DNA from 4 places in the Pseudomonas anguilliseptica genome. Region 3 is predicted to be linked to each of the others. Evidence: predicted binding sites of a transcription regulator. Region 3 holds the regulator's gene; each other region holds the start of a gene.
What was found. Region 3 encodes FliA, which starts transcription of late flagellar genes. Its sites were predicted from a motif close to CTAAAGTTTNNNNNNNNNNNGCCGNTAA; they were not measured.
Positions count from the first base shown of each region.

Region 1: the regulator FliA is predicted to act here: its motif matches at 2,163-2,190, upstream of BLW24_RS17285 (flagellar protein MotY).
Region 2: the regulator FliA is predicted to act here: its motif matches at 2,505-2,532, upstream of BLW24_RS19415 (methyl-accepting chemotaxis protein).
Region 4: the regulator FliA is predicted to act here: its motif matches at 2,141-2,168, upstream of motA (flagellar motor stator protein MotA).

Region 1 is NZ_FNSC01000001.1:3,537,317-3,540,941, forward strand. It holds gene rnt (ribonuclease T) at 301-975, opposite strand; gene pyrC (dihydroorotase) at 972-2,018, opposite strand; gene BLW24_RS17285 (flagellar protein MotY) at 2,224-3,147, shown strand; gene BLW24_RS17290 (argininosuccinate synthase) at 3,279-3,625, shown strand, end outside.
Region 2 is NZ_FNSC01000001.1:3,954,538-3,958,162, forward strand. It holds partial or broken gene BLW24_RS19410 (fatty acid cis/trans isomerase) at 1-788, shown strand, start outside; gene BLW24_RS19415 (methyl-accepting chemotaxis protein) at 908-2,473, opposite strand; gene rlmM (23S rRNA (cytidine(2498)-2'-O)-methyltransferase RlmM) at 2,733-3,625, shown strand, end outside.
Region 3 is NZ_FNSC01000001.1:3,295,039-3,298,663, reverse strand. It holds gene BLW24_RS15945 (chemotaxis protein CheA) at 1-543, opposite strand, end outside; gene BLW24_RS15940 (protein phosphatase CheZ) at 555-1,343, opposite strand; gene BLW24_RS15935 (chemotaxis response regulator CheY) at 1,363-1,737, opposite strand; gene fliA (RNA polymerase sigma factor FliA) at 1,834-2,580, opposite strand; gene fleN (flagellar synthesis regulator FleN) at 2,577-3,407, opposite strand; gene flhF (flagellar biosynthesis GTPase FlhF) at 3,485-3,625, opposite strand, start outside.
Region 4 is NZ_FNSC01000001.1:757,406-761,030, forward strand. It holds gene rsgA (small ribosomal subunit biogenesis GTPase RsgA) at 1-90, shown strand, start outside; gene motB (flagellar motor protein MotB) at 209-1,225, opposite strand; gene motA (flagellar motor stator protein MotA) at 1,234-2,085, opposite strand; gene BLW24_RS03660 (HDOD domain-containing protein) at 2,205-3,625, shown strand, end outside.

The sequences.
Region 1 (3,625 bases), 240 kb from region 3:
CTGGTGTCGGTGAAATTACGTTTGTTCTAGATCTAGCGAGCTAGAGTCCTGTAGGCGCTACGTTAGTAACAGCCTCCGGCTGGTCAAAACAGACGAGAAATGCAGCGAAGCGAAGTAACAGCCGCAGGCTGGCCCGAAGGGTGAGCATAGCGAATCAAGCGGAGTGTACTTTTGTACATGAGCATTACTCGTTTCACTCGCCCTTCGGGTCGCACTGACGCGCGTTAGCCATAGTGGCTTGCCGAGTCTGTTTTTAACGCCGCAGGGCCGACGCGCAGCAGATCGTTGTCTTGCACCTACTTAGTCGTCGAAATCCATCCAACCGCCCATCTCCTTCCAGCGATTGACGATGCCGCAGAACAGCTCGGCGGTCTTCTCGGTGTCGTAACGGGCCGAATGTGCTTCCTTGCCGTCGAAATCGATGCCAGCAGCCTGGCAGGCCTTGGCCAATACGGTCTGACCATAGGCGAGGCCGGCCAGGGTGGCAGTGTCGAAGCTGGAGAACGGATGGAACGGGTTGCGTTTGATGCCGCAGCGCGCCACGGCCGCATTGAGGAAACCCAGGTCGAAGCTGCTGTTATGCCCGACCAGAATTGCCCGTTTGCAGCTGTTCGCTTTCAGCGACTTGCGCAGGCCCTTGAAGATCTCGCCGAGGGCATGCTCTTCACTCACCGCCATGCGCAATGGGTGATCAAGTTTGATGCCGGTGAAGTCCAGCGCGGCCTGCTCGATATTCGCGCCTTCGAATGGCTCGATGCGGAAGAAGTGGGTGTGCTCCGGATAGAGAAAACCGCCTTCATCCATGCCGATGGTGGTGGCAGCAATTTCCAGCAGAGCATCGGTGGCGCAGTTGAAGCCACCGGTTTCCACGTCCACGACTACCGGCAGGTAGCCACGAAAGCGTGCCGCCATTGGGTGGCGCGGGCCGGAGTGGCTGCCGCTTTCAGCTTCGTCGTCGTACAGGTCTTCACTCACGCTTGGCGCTCCAGCAGACGCCAGCGCAGGGTTTCACCGGCGCGCAGCGGGATAACGGTTTGCTCGCCCAGCGGCAGGCTGGCAGGTGCGGTCCAGTCTTCACGCACCAGGGTGATGCTGTCGCTGTTGCGCGGCAGGCCGTAGAAGTCCGGACCGTTCAGACTGGCGAAGGCTTCCAGCTTGTCCAGCGCGTTGCGCTGCTCGAAGGCTTCGGCATACAGCTCGATGGCCGCATAGGCGGTGTAGCAACCGGCGCAGCCGCAGGCGGCTTCCTTGGCATGCTTGGCGTGCGGCGCCGAGTCGGTGCCGAGGAAGAACTTTACATTGCCGCTGGTGGCCGCATCCAGCAGAGCGTCCTGGTGGGTGTTGCGCTTGAGAATCGGCAGGCAATAGAAGTGCGGGCGAATACCACCCACCAGCATATGGTTGCGGTTGTAAAGCAGGTGATGGGCGGTGATGGTGGCGCCGACGTTGGCCGAAGCGCCTTGCACAAACTCCACCGCATCACGGGTGGTGATGTGCTCGAACACCACTTTAAGGGGCGGGAAGCGCTCGACCACCCGGCTCAGGTGCTCGCCGATAAAGATCTTCTCACGATCGAATACATCGATCTCGCTGCGTGTCACTTCACCGTGTACCAGCAGCGGCAGGCCGACTTCGGCCATGGCTTCGAGCACCGGGAAAATTTTGTCGATGCTGGTTACGCCAGAATCGGAGTTGGTCGTCGCGCCGGCTGGGTAGAGCTTGGCCGCATGCACAAAGCCCGAGGCTTTGGCCGTGCGCACATCGTCAGGCTGGGTCAGGTCGGTGAGGTACAGCACCATCAGCGGCTCGAAGCGGCTACCAGCAGGGCGGGCATTGAGAATGCGCTGGCGATAGGCATCGGCTTCGCTGGCGTTGCGTACCGGCGGCACCAGGTTGGGCATGATGATGGCGCGGCCAAAGGTGCGGGCTACATCGGCGACGGTATGCGGCAGAACGCCACCGTCGCGCAGGTGGATGTGCCAGTCGTCGGGACGCAGCAGGGTAAGGCGGTCAGTCATGGAAGCTTCCAGGCGGGCAAAACGTGGCGAGAATGCTACCGGAAAAGCCCCGTGGCAGCACGCTGAAAGCGGGCGCGGCAGGTAAAGCTGACTGAAGGCGGGATTGATTTATGGCCCGACCTATAGAAGAGGCATAAAGCGCTGCTCAAGTTTTTCGCCGTGGCACCGATAGACAGAGGGTAAGCCGTATTCCCTGGAGTCTGTCGTGCGCCCTTATTCACTCGCGGTGCTTTGCCTGCTGGCAAGCCAGCCCGTCCTGGCCATCAGCTTCCAGACTCGTCTGGAGAAGATCGAGTGGCAGGTAGAGGGCGATCAGTTCGAGTGCCGATTGTCGCAACCCATTACCGATTTCGGTTCGGGGGTGTTTGTACGGCGGGCGGGAGAACAGGTCACCTTCAGCCTGAAAGCCCGTGAGCGCTGGCTGGGTGCCGGTAATGCCACCTTGCTGGCGGCGGCGGCGCCCTGGCAACCGGGGCGCGGTGATATCAATCTGGGTTCGGTCAGTGTGGTGCCGGCCGAGGTGCTGTTCAACAGCTCCCAGGAGCAAGGTACGCGCTTGCTAACCGGTCTGCTGGAAGGTCGTAGCCCCTTGGTACGGCACCGTGCGGCGATGGGCGGTGACGCGGTTGAGGTGCGTCTGCTGCCGGCCAAATTCAACAAGGCCTACAACGAGTACCTGGATTGCACGGCCAAGCTGTTGCCGGTGAGTTTTGATCAGGTGCGCAAGAGCCAGGTCGGCTTTCCGGGTGGTGGGGTGGCGCTGGAACCGCTGGCCCAGGCCAAGCTGGATATCATTTTGAGCTTTCTCAAGGCCGACCCCAGCGTCAATCGCATCCAGCTCGATGGTCATGCGGATAACAGCGGCAATCGTCTGACCAATCGCGACCTATCGCGCCGCCGTGCGTTGGCGGTGATGGAGTACCTCAAGGCCAACGGCATTCCTGCCGAGCAGATCACCATGCGCTTTCACGGTGAACGCTACCCGGTGGCACCAAACAGCAATGAAGCCAATCGGGCGAAGAATCGTCGGGTCACCATTCTGCTAGATCGGGTGCCAGAAGCGGCAGAGTCGCCTGCGCCGGCAATGGATCCCGCACCTGCTGCTGCGGAGCCAGCGACTACCTCCTAGCACCTGCTATTCGTCTGTTGTCCAACAATTATCCGTCGCTTGGTCGTCACAAGCTGTCGCGCCTCTGTGAATCAGACGGCATGGGCAGTAGAATCGTCGGTTTTCCCGCACAACCCCGTGGAGTTGATGGCATGGCCGACGTAAACAAGGTAGTCCTGGCATATTCCGGTGGCCTGGACACTTCGGTGATTCTCAAGTGGCTGCAAGATACCTATAACTGCGAAGTGGTGACCTTCACTGCTGACCTCGGCCAGGGTGAGGAAGTCGAGCCGGCCCGTGCCAAGGCCCAGGCCATGGGCGTCAAGGAAATCTACATCGACGACCTGCGCGAAGAATTCGTGCGTGATTTCGTCTACCCGATGTTCCGCGCCAACACCGTCTACGAAGGCGAGTACCTGCTGGGCACCTCCATTGCCCGTCCGCTGATCGCCAAGCGCCTGATCGAAATCGCCAACGAGACTGGTGCTGACGCCATCTC
Region 2 (3,625 bases), 660 kb from region 3:
TGTCGCATCAGGCGCAAACACGGTTGTACTTCGACTTGATCCGCAACGGCGCCGAGGTCAACTTCTTGCGGCTGATGTCAGCCGAATCGCGCCAGGGCTATCTCAGCGACTGGTACCAGAGCAGCGGCAAGCTGAAGATCTGGCTGGATTACCAGCCCATCGACAGCGAAAGCCCGAGCGCCCTGCGCCTGCCTGGTAGCGATCCCAAGCGCAGCTTTGTCGACGCTCTGCTGGAGCGCTACGGCAGCCTGAATGCGCGACCTGATCCGATTAACCGCTGTACTGGCGCACATTGCCATCGCCCGGGGCTGGACGTCGAGTTGCAGCGCGCCGAGCAGTCCCTGAGTCGGTTGACGGCAAAACCTGCGGGCACGCTCAAGGTGATCGAGCAACTGCCGGAGGCAACCTTGCTACGGCTGGAAATGGCCGATGGCCAACGTGAGGTATACAGCCTGCTGCGCAACCGAGCGCACAGTAACGTGGCATTTATGCTCGGTGAGGAACTGCGCTACCAGCCGGCGCTGGATACCCTGACGGTGTATCCGGGGGTGCTTAGCAGCTATCCGAACTTTATCTTCAATATGCGGGTGGAGCAGGCGGCGGAGTTTGTCACGGCACTGGAACAGGCGCGTGATCAGTCGGCGTTTGAGAAGGTCGTCGAGCGCTGGGGTATTCGCCGCACTCATCCAGAGTTCTGGCGCTACTTCCACGACATGTCGGCCTATATCCAACAGACCGAACCGCTGGAAGCTGGTGTGCTGGATATGAACCGTTACGAGAACTTGTAGCAAGCAGGCAGGCGGCGCACTGCAGGGCGTAGGTTGGGTTAAGGCGCGCAGCGCCGAAGCCCAACATAGCTTGGCGTTCCTGCGTTGGGCTTCGCTGCGCTCAGCACCAACCTACGGTTTTAGCGATTGAAGCGTTCCACCAGTGCGTACTGACCATTGGCAGTGGCCGTCAGGGCTTCGCTGAGCAGGGCGGTGTCGTGCGCTTCACCTGCGGTCTGGTCGGCCAGTTGGGCAATGGTGGTGATACTGCGGTTGACCTCATCGGCCACCGCGCTCTGCTCTTCAGCGGCTGCCGCAATCTGGTTGGCCATATCGGTGATATTGGCCACCGCGTCGCTGATGCCGGCCAGCGCTTCATCGGCTTGCTGCACGCGTTCAACCCCTTCGTCGGCCTGTTTGCGGCCGACCTCCATGGTCAGCACCGCTTCTTCGGCGGTGCGCTGCAGTTTGGCGATCAGCTGGTGAATCTGCCCGGTGGATTCGGCAGTGCGCTGCGCCAGTGAGCGCACTTCATCAGCCACCACGGCAAAGCCACGGCCCATTTCACCGGCGCGTGCGGCCTCGATGGCGGCGTTGAGGGCGAGCAGGTTGGTCTGGTCGGCGATGCCCTTGATTACATCGACCACGCCGCCGATTTCAGTGCTGTCCTGGGCCAGGCGGGTCACGGTTTCGCCGGTATCACCGACCGATTGCGACAGGCGCTGAATGGCCTGGCGGGTTTCTGCTGCAATGCCACGGCCGGCGCTGGTCAGGCGGTTGGCGTCCTGGGTGGCGATGGCAGTGCGGGCGACGTTGCTTGCCACTTCCAGGGTGGTGGCGGCCATTTCGTTGATCGCGGTAGCGACCTGGTCGGTTTCGCTGCGCTGGCGTTCAAGTCCGGCGGAGCTGTTGTGCGCCAGGGCGTCGGCCTGTTTGGCTTGCAGGGTGAGCTGCTCGGCAGTGTCCTGCAGACGGGTCAGACAGGTTTTCAGGCGGGCTTCCTGGCTGAGGATGGACATATCCAGACGGCCCTGAGCGCCGCGGCTGTCGGTGTACATCTGCGCGATCAACGGGTCGGAGGTGGTCTGGTCGGCCAGGCGCAGCAGACGCTTGAGGCCGCGTTGCTGCCAGTTCAACCCGGCCAGCCCCAGTGGCACCGACAAACCGGCGGCGATGGCAAAGCCCCAGCTGGAGTCGAGCCATACGCCGATCAGAAAGCCGACCTGGCTGACCAGGATAAACGGCAACCAGTCCTGCACGATTGGCAGCCAGCGATCACTGTTGGGGATTGCCGATTTACCACTGTTGATACGTTGATACAGCGCCTCGGCGCGACGTACCTGCTCGGCAGTCGGCTTTACCCGTACTGATTCGTAGCCTACGACCTGGTTGTTTTCTGTGACCGGCGTGACGTAGGCGTTAACCCAGTAATGGTCACCGCTCTTGCAGCGATTCTTGACGATACCCATCCACGGCTGGCCCTTCTTCAGGGTGTCCCACATATGCTGGAACACCGCTGCCGGCACGTCCGGATGGCGCACCAGATTATGTGGCGCACGAATCAGCTCATCGCGGCTAAAGCCACTGATCTCGACAAAGGCGTCATTGCAGTAGGTGATCTGGCCTTTGAGGTCGGTGGTGGAGATCAGTCGTTGCTGCGCGGGGAAGGTGCGCTCGCGCTGAGTAATAGGTTGGTTGTTGCGCATGGCGTTCTTTATTCCTTTAAACGTTACCGGTACTTCGGCCGTTGCTGGCGGAAGTTTAGCCGTGAATCCAGGTGTAACTGGCAAGAGGCAGGTTGTGGTCGTTTACCCCGTTGTTTTGCTAGGGCGGCCGATGATCGATTGGCAGGGCCAGAGCCTTGCGCGATGGCGCCAGTCTAACCTGCAGATCAGGAAAAGGCCGATGCAAAGCAAGCATAGGCGGGTGACTCGGCTATGATGCGCGCCTTGAGGAGAGTCGCTGATGAATACGTTGTTGTTGCACTGCCGTCCGGGTTTTGAAAATGAGGTGTGCGCGGAAATCGCCGAGCACGCCGCGCGTCTGGACGTTGCCGGGTATGCCAAGGCCAAGCCGAGTACCGCCTGCGCGGAATTTATCTGCACCGAGGATGACGGTGCCGGGCGCCTGATGCACGGGGTGCGTTTCACTCAGCTGATCTTTCCTCGGCAGTGGGCGCGCGGCGTATTTATTGACCTGCCGGAAACGGATCGCATCAGTGTGCTACTGGCTTATCTGGCCGACCTGCCGGCGTTTGGCAGCCTGTGGCTGGAAGTGCTGGACAGCAACGACGGCAAGGAGCTGTCGAATTTCTGCAAGAAGTTCGAAGCGCCGCTGCGCAACGCCCTGAGCAAGGCTGGCAAGCTGGTTGACGATGCACGCAAGCCGCGCTTATTGCTGACGTTCAAAAGTGGTCGCGAGGTGTTTGTCGGCATGGCCGAGGCGAATAACTCGGCGCTGTGGCCCATGGGCATTCCTCGGCTGAAATTCCCCCGCGAAGCGCCGAGTCGTTCGACCCTCAAGCTGGAAGAGGCCTGGCACACCTTTATCCCCCGCGAGCAGTGGGATGAACGCCTGTCCGATGAAATGACCGGGGTCGACCTTGGCGCCGCGCCGGGCGGCTGGACCTATCAGCTGGTCAAGCGCGGCATGCTGGTCACCGCCATCGACAACGGGCCGATGGCGGAAAGCCTGATGGACACTGGCCTGGTCAATCACCTGATGGTCGACGGTTTCACCTGGACACCCAAGCAGCCGGTGGACTGGATGGTCTGCGATATCGTCGAGAAACCGGCGCGAACTGCGGCGATGGTGGAAACCTGGATTGGCGGCGGCCATTGCCGGGAAGCGGTGGTCAA
Region 3 (3,625 bases):
GGCGCTGGGCGCTTGCGCCGGAGACTCATCCAAGGCCCCCAATAACTGCTCGAACTCGCTGTCGGTGATATCGCCAGTGGGCTCTTCGACTGCAACCTCGGCTTCAGGCTCAGGCTCGGCGTGCGCTTCAATCGGCGCAGCCTCTTCAGCACCTGCCGGCTCAGCCAGGCGTGCCAGGGCGGCAAGCAGCTCAGGAGTAGCAGGAGTCAGATCAGTGCGCTCACGGACCTCGGTAAACATGCTGTTGACGGCATCCAGTGCTTCCAGCACCACATCCATCAAAGCGGAGTCGACGCGCCGCTCACCCTTACGCAGGATGTCGAAGACGTTTTCTGCGATATGGCAGCATTCCACCAGCTCGTTGAGCTGGAGAAAACCGGCACCACCTTTAACGGTATGAAACCCGCGAAAAATAGCGTTGAGCAGATTCATGTCGTCCGGGCGACTTTCCAGCTCTACAAGCTGTTCGGACAGTAGTTCAAGAATCTCGCCGGCCTCTACCAGGAAGTCCTGGAGGATTTCTTCATCGGCGCCGAAGCTCATAAGACGTGCTCCTAAAATCCCAGACTGGAAAGCAGGTCGTCGACATCATCCTGATTGGATACGACGTCTTCACGCTTATCGGCATGAATCTGCGGACCTTCACCACGGGAAGGCTCTTTTTGTTTTTCTTGTTCGGCGCGGAGCAACTCATGGTTGTGCTCAATGCCGGCAAACTGGTCCACCTGACTGGCCATCAACACCAGCTTCAGCAGGTTGCTTTCCACCTCGGTAACCAGCTGGGTTACTCGCTTGATCACCTGCCCAGTCAAATCCTGATAGTCCTGAGCCAGCAAAATATCGTTGAGGTGCCCAGACAGTTTGGCACCGTCGCGCTCGCTACGCGCGAGAAACAGCTCAACACGCTTGGCCAGTTCACGGAAACCATCGGCGCTCATCTCGCGGCGCATAAAGCGTCCCCAATCAGCGCTCAGGCTCTGCGCCTCATCACTGAGGTCGTTAACCAGTGGGGCACTCTGCTCAACCAGATCCATGGTGCGATTGGCCGCTTTTTCGGTCATCGTTACCACGTAATTCAGCCGTTCGGTGGCATCGGTTATTTGCGAAACCTCCGTGGCATGCGGCATATGGGGGGCGAGCTGAAAATTGACGATGGCGTTATGCAGCTCACGGGTCAGCTTGCCGATCTCGTGATACAAACCACGGTCACGCGCTTTGTTGAGCTCATGTATCAACTGTACCGCTTCACCAAAATTGCCTTGTTCCAGGCTGTCTACCAGTTGGCGAGCGTTGTGTTTCAGGCTCGACTCAAGGTCACCCTGAACGGAATCTTTATGTTCCATAGCACCCTCATGGCAGACATCAGCCGTTGACCCGTTCGAAGATCTTTTCAATCTTCTCTTTCAGCACCTGGGCAGTGAACGGTTTAACTACATAACCGTTAACCCCAGCCTGGGCTGCTTCAATGATCTGATCGCGCTTGGCTTCTGCGGTGACCATCAACACCGGCAGAGTTTTCAGGCGCTCGTCTGCACGCACCGCGCGCAGCAGGTCGATGCCTGTCATGCCAGGCATGTTCCAGTCGGTCACCAGAAAGTCGAAACTGCCGCTCTGCAGCATGGGCAGCGCGGTGACGCCATCATCGGCTTCCGCTGTGTTGGTGAACCCCAAGTCACGCAGGAGGTTCTTGATGATCCGTCGCATCGTTGAAAAGTCATCAACGATGAGGATTTTCATGTTCTTGTCCAAGTCGACCTCCGTACAGTCCCAAACGCACCCAGCAACCTGCGTGCGCTTTTAATCGTGAAACCGGCCCAGCGTTAGCGAAACAACTCAATGTGCACGCCACTCACCCAAACGAGCGCGTAAACGAGCGGCACACTGACTGTGTAGTTGGCTTACACGTGATTCGCTAACCCCCAACACCTCGCCGATCTCTTTAAGATTCAGTTCTTCATCGTAATATAGCGCTAACACCAGGCGTTCGCGCTCCGGCAGGTTGGCAATGGCATCTGTCAGGGCCGCCTGAAAGCGTTCATCTTCCAGATCACGAGAAGGTTCGAGGTGGTTGCTGCCAGCGTCTTCACCCAGCCCACCGTGTTCGCCGTCCTGAAGCAGGTCGTCGAAACTGAACAGGCGGCTGCCTAAAGTGTCGCCCAGAATGCCGTAGTAATCCTCGAGACTCAATTGGAGTTCGGCCGCAACCTCTTGATCTTTAGCGTCTCTGCCGGTTCTGGCCTCAATTATTCGAATTGCGTCGCTGACCATGCGGCTATTGCGATGCACCGAACGCGGCGCCCAGTCACCTTTGCGCACTTCATCAAGCATTGAGCCGCGAATGCGAATACCGGCGAACGTCTCGAAACTGGCACCTTTGTTGGAGTCGTATTTTTTTGACGCTTCAAGCAGACCGATCATCCCGGCCTGAATCAAATCGTCGACCTGCACATTGGCCGGTAGACGGGCCAACAGGTGATAGGCAATGCGTTTGACCAGGGGCGCGTAGCGCTCGATCAACTGGTGCTGGGAATCCTGCGCCTGCGCCTTGCTATACATACGAAGTCCAGAGGCTGCTGTCATATGGCCGTGTCCGCGATCGGTTGCTGCACCAGACGCTCAACGAAAAACTCCAAATGACCGCGCGGGTTGGCCGGTAACGGCCAGGCGTCGACTTTCTGGGCTATCGCCTTGAACGCCAGCGCGCACTTCGAGCGCGGGAAGGCTTCGTAGACCGCGCGCTGCTTCTGCACGGCCTTGCGCACTGACTCATCGTAAGGCACTGCACCTACATACTGCAGGGCAACATCGAGAAAACGGTCAGTGACTTTAGTCAGCTTAGCAAAGAGGTTGCGACCTTCCTGCGGGCTATGAGCCATATTGGCCAGTACCCGGAAACGGTTCATGCCATGGTCGCGGTTGAGCAGTTTGATCAGCGCATAGGCGTCGGTAATCGACGTAGGCTCATCACACACAACCACCAGCACTTCCTGAGCGGCGCGAACAAAGCTGACTACACCATCACCAATACCGGCGGCAGTGTCGATAATCAGCACATCAAGATTGTCGCTGATATCACTGAACGCCTGGATCAAACCTGCATGCTGCATGGGTGACAGCTGCACCATGCTCTGGATACCAGACGCGGCCGGCACGATACGAATACCGCCCGGCCCCTGCAGCAATACATCGCGCAGTTCGCACTCGCCACTGATGACGTTTTCCAGGGTGCGTTTGGCGCTCAGGCCAAGCAGCACATCGACGTTGGCCAAGCCCAGGTCAGCGTCCATCAGCATCACCCGGCGACCAAGATCGGCCAGGGCCAACGCCAGGTTCACCGAGACGTTGGTCTTACCGACGCCACCTTTGCCGCCGGTCACCGCAATCACCAGTACGGGATGCATACCCATATTTCTACACACCTTGTCTAACTTCGACTGGAGCCACTTGGCCGGCTAAGCGCGGTTCAATTCCAACAGCCCGACGCTTAGCTGACGCGTCGGGTGGGTTGCTGGTAAAGGCCGGCAAACATCTCCGCCATCGTATCCTCGCTTGGGTCCTGGCTAGCCTGCAGCCCTACGGCCCGGCTCACCAGTTGATGACTGCGGGGAATCTGCAAGTCATCGGG
Region 4 (3,625 bases), 2.5 Mb from region 3:
CTAAAGGCGCTGGAAGAGGGTCGCCTGCACCCACAGCGCATGGCCAGCTACCGGCATATTCTGGCCAGCCTGCCGGAAGCCGAGTACTGAAAGAACTGCCGGGGCGGCTTTCAACGTCGCGCCGCGACGCACCCGCAGGGTGGCCGCCAGAGATGGCAGGCCATCAACAAAAAAGGCCGCGACAAGTCGCGGCCTTTTAACATACAGCTCACTCAGCGGGCTGATCGAACTGCAACACGCCATCTTCGAAGATATTCAGTCGCTCGCGTAACTGCCCATCGGGCAGCGGCTCGTCGGGCACGACGGGGGGCGTGATGGCAGGCGCACCCGGAGAGTTTCCCGCCTCAGCAGGTGGATCAGTCGAATCACTTTGCGAGCCCTCAATGGCCCGCTGGGCTTTCTTGGTCAGCACCACGATATCGATACGTCGGTTGACCGGATTAAGCGGGTTCTCCCGATCAAACAAGGCCGAGGAGGCATAGCCCACTACCCGCGCGACCTGCTCGTCGTCATAGCCGCCAGCAATCAGCACCCGCCGCGCCGCATTGGCACGATCGGCGGACAGCTCCCAGTTGCCGTAACCGCCGCGCCCGACAAAGAGCGCGGCATCGGTATGACCACTGACGCTGATCTTGTTCGGCACCGCAGCGATAGTGTCGGTCATGGCCAGCAGGATATCTTCGAAATACGGCTGCAAGCGCGCACTACCGGAGGCGAACATCGGCCGGTTTTCGGCGTCCATGATCTGGATTCGCAGACCGTCCTGGGTGATTTCGAAGAGAATCTGATCCTTGAAGTTCTGCAGCTGAGGGTTTTCCTCAACCTTGTTCTGCAATTCCTGCAACAGCAACTCCAGCCGCTCGCGCTCAACTTCTTCGGCTATCGACTCGGCCTGCAGCTTGTCCACATCGGCTTGCGAATCCTCGGCAGGACTTTGTTCTTCCTGCGGCTCCGGGTTAAGGGTGCGGTCGGGAGCCGGGGTCGGTGTACCGCCCAGGTCGATCACATAGGGGCTGGCACTTTCGGAGAAGCCCACAGGGTCCTGAAAATAACCAGAAATCAACTTCTTCTGCTCGGGCGTGGCCGTAGACATCAGCCACATCACCAGAAAGAACGCCATCATCGCTGTGGCAAAGTCGGCGAAGGCGATTTTCCAGGCACCACCGTGGTGGCCACCGGCAACCTTCTTGACCCGCTTGACGATAATCGGCTGGTTATTTTCCATGGCTCGCGTTAGCCCCCACGCATGGCCTGTTCAAGCTCGGCAAAGCTCGGACGGTGCGCAGGGAACAGCACCTTACGCGAGAACTCCACTGCCAGCGATGGCGGCATACCCGAGGCCGAAGCCACCAGACCGGCCTTGATCGCCTCATAGACGTTCAGTTCTTCCTTGGCATCGTGCTCCAACGCACCCGAGAGCGGGCCGAAGAAGCCGTAGGAAGCCAAGATCCCGAGGAAGGTACCCACCAACGCGGTACCAACCTTCTGGCCGATCTCCGCGTTATCCGCCTCGGCGAGGATCGACATGGTGATCACGATGCCCAGTACCGCAGCCACGATCCCCATGGCCGGCATACCATCGGCCACCTTGGCCACAGCATGCGCCGGGTGTTCGAGTTCTTCCTTGAGGCTGGCGATCTCCATGTCGAACAGGCCTTCCAGCTCGTGCGGAGCCATGTTGCCGGACGACATGATGCGCAGGTAATCGCAGATAAAAGAGGTCATCTGCTGATCTTTGAGGATGCCGGGATACTTGCTGAAAATCGGGCTGGCGGCCGGGTCTTCGACATCCGCTTCGATGGCCATCATGCCTTCGCGGCGGCTCTTGTTGAGAATCTCGTACAGCAGCTTGAGCACATCCAGGTAGTAGTGATGCGTAAAGCGTGAGCTGAACATGCTCAGCGACTTCTTGAACACATGCATAAAAGCGCTACCCGGGTTGGCCTGCAGGAAAGCACCCAACGCCGCACCACCGATGATCATCACCTCGAAGGGATGCACCAACGCCATAAACTGGCCACCGGAAAGAATAAAACCGCCCAACACGCTGGCGAATACAACAATGATGCCGATGATTTTTACCATAGAAAGAGACTTGCCAGAGAGGGTAGAAAGGGGCTTTGCAAAACAACCCTTCTATTTATCGGAAGTTTTGCGCGAGACTATAGCCAGTTAAGGTCAAAAGCCAGCTTGTCTCAACCCGCATGCCAAAGCCCGTCCACTATCCGCGCGCCCTGACTGACTGGCTCAAGCAGCTGGACAGCCAGCTATTGCCTGCCTCCCTCGAAAGTCAGCAAAAGCTGCGCCGTGCCCTGGCAGACAGCAATCGCTCCATGCGCGAGTTGGCGGATTTGATACAAAATTGCCCTGCCTTGGCGCTAAGCGTCTTGCGTGAAGCCAACCGCAAGAGCAGTGGGCTGAGCGAGCAAACTGAAAGCCTCGAAGCGGCGATCAGCCGCCTCGGCATCAAGCGCACCGAAGACCTGCTCAATGCCCTGCCCGCACTCCCAGAGCAGGAGTTACCCAAAGCGCTGCGGCAAATTCTGCTGATCAGCCAGCATGCCAGCCACCAGGCCAATGGCCTGTTTGCTGGCCGCCTGGCGCGGTTGTGGCAAGAAGTACACTGGGGCAGCCTGCTGTTTCTCGCGCCGATCTGGACCTTGCTCGCCGCCCACCCTGAGCTGTTCGACGTGTGGGAGCAGCGTGTGCTGGTCAAGGGCGAAGCCGCGAGCAAGGTGGAGCAGGAGTTGCTGGGCGTGCCGCTGCTGAAGCTCTGCCTGGCCCTGAGCGAGCAATGGCATTTACCGGAGTGGGTTACTCAGGGCTATCGGCTGCTGGTCAGCGATCGACGCCTGCTGGTCAAGGCACTGCATATCGCCCGCGACAATGAACATCCACTGCATCAGCAACAAACTCTCGACGCCGACAGCAACCTGCGCCGCTGGTTGACACAACCGGCCAACAGCATTCTGCTGGCCAACGGCCTGGCACTGTCCGCGCACCACGTCTGGAACAGTCCGCATAGCCTGCGCTGGCAGCGCCTGACCGGTTTATTCCTGCAACTGCCGCTCGATAACGTGCAACAGCTGCTGCACCAGAATGCCGTCAGCAGCGCCCGACAGATACCCGGCACCGACCTCTGGCACCCGGCAGAAGCGCTGCTCTGGCCATGGCAGGCGCGGCACCTGCAAACCATAGTCGAACAGCCCAAGCCCGCAGTTGTCAGCGAGTGGCGCCAGCTATGCGCGCACCTGCTCGCCCTGCCCAGCGCGTTCAGCAATGTGTTGCAGCTGACCGCCTGCGCCAATCAGGCAATCCAGGCCTGCGGTATGCAACGGGTACTGATTTTGCTGGCCGACCGCAACCACACACGCCTGATCGCCCAGCAGCAGAGCGGCCTGGACAAAGCCGCCGCCAGCCTTAGCCTTGATCCGCAACAAAGCCAGGTGCTGCGCCGCCTGCTCAGTGCCCCCGCGCAGCTAAAACTGAGCACGGCCAACATCGCGCAGTTTTCCGCCATGCTGCCTGGTTCGCTGAAGAGCCTGTTCCCCAGCGAGCATTTGCTGATTCGCTCAATCGCCAGCAACAACCGCGTGGTTATGCTGATCTTTGCCGATCAGGGTGG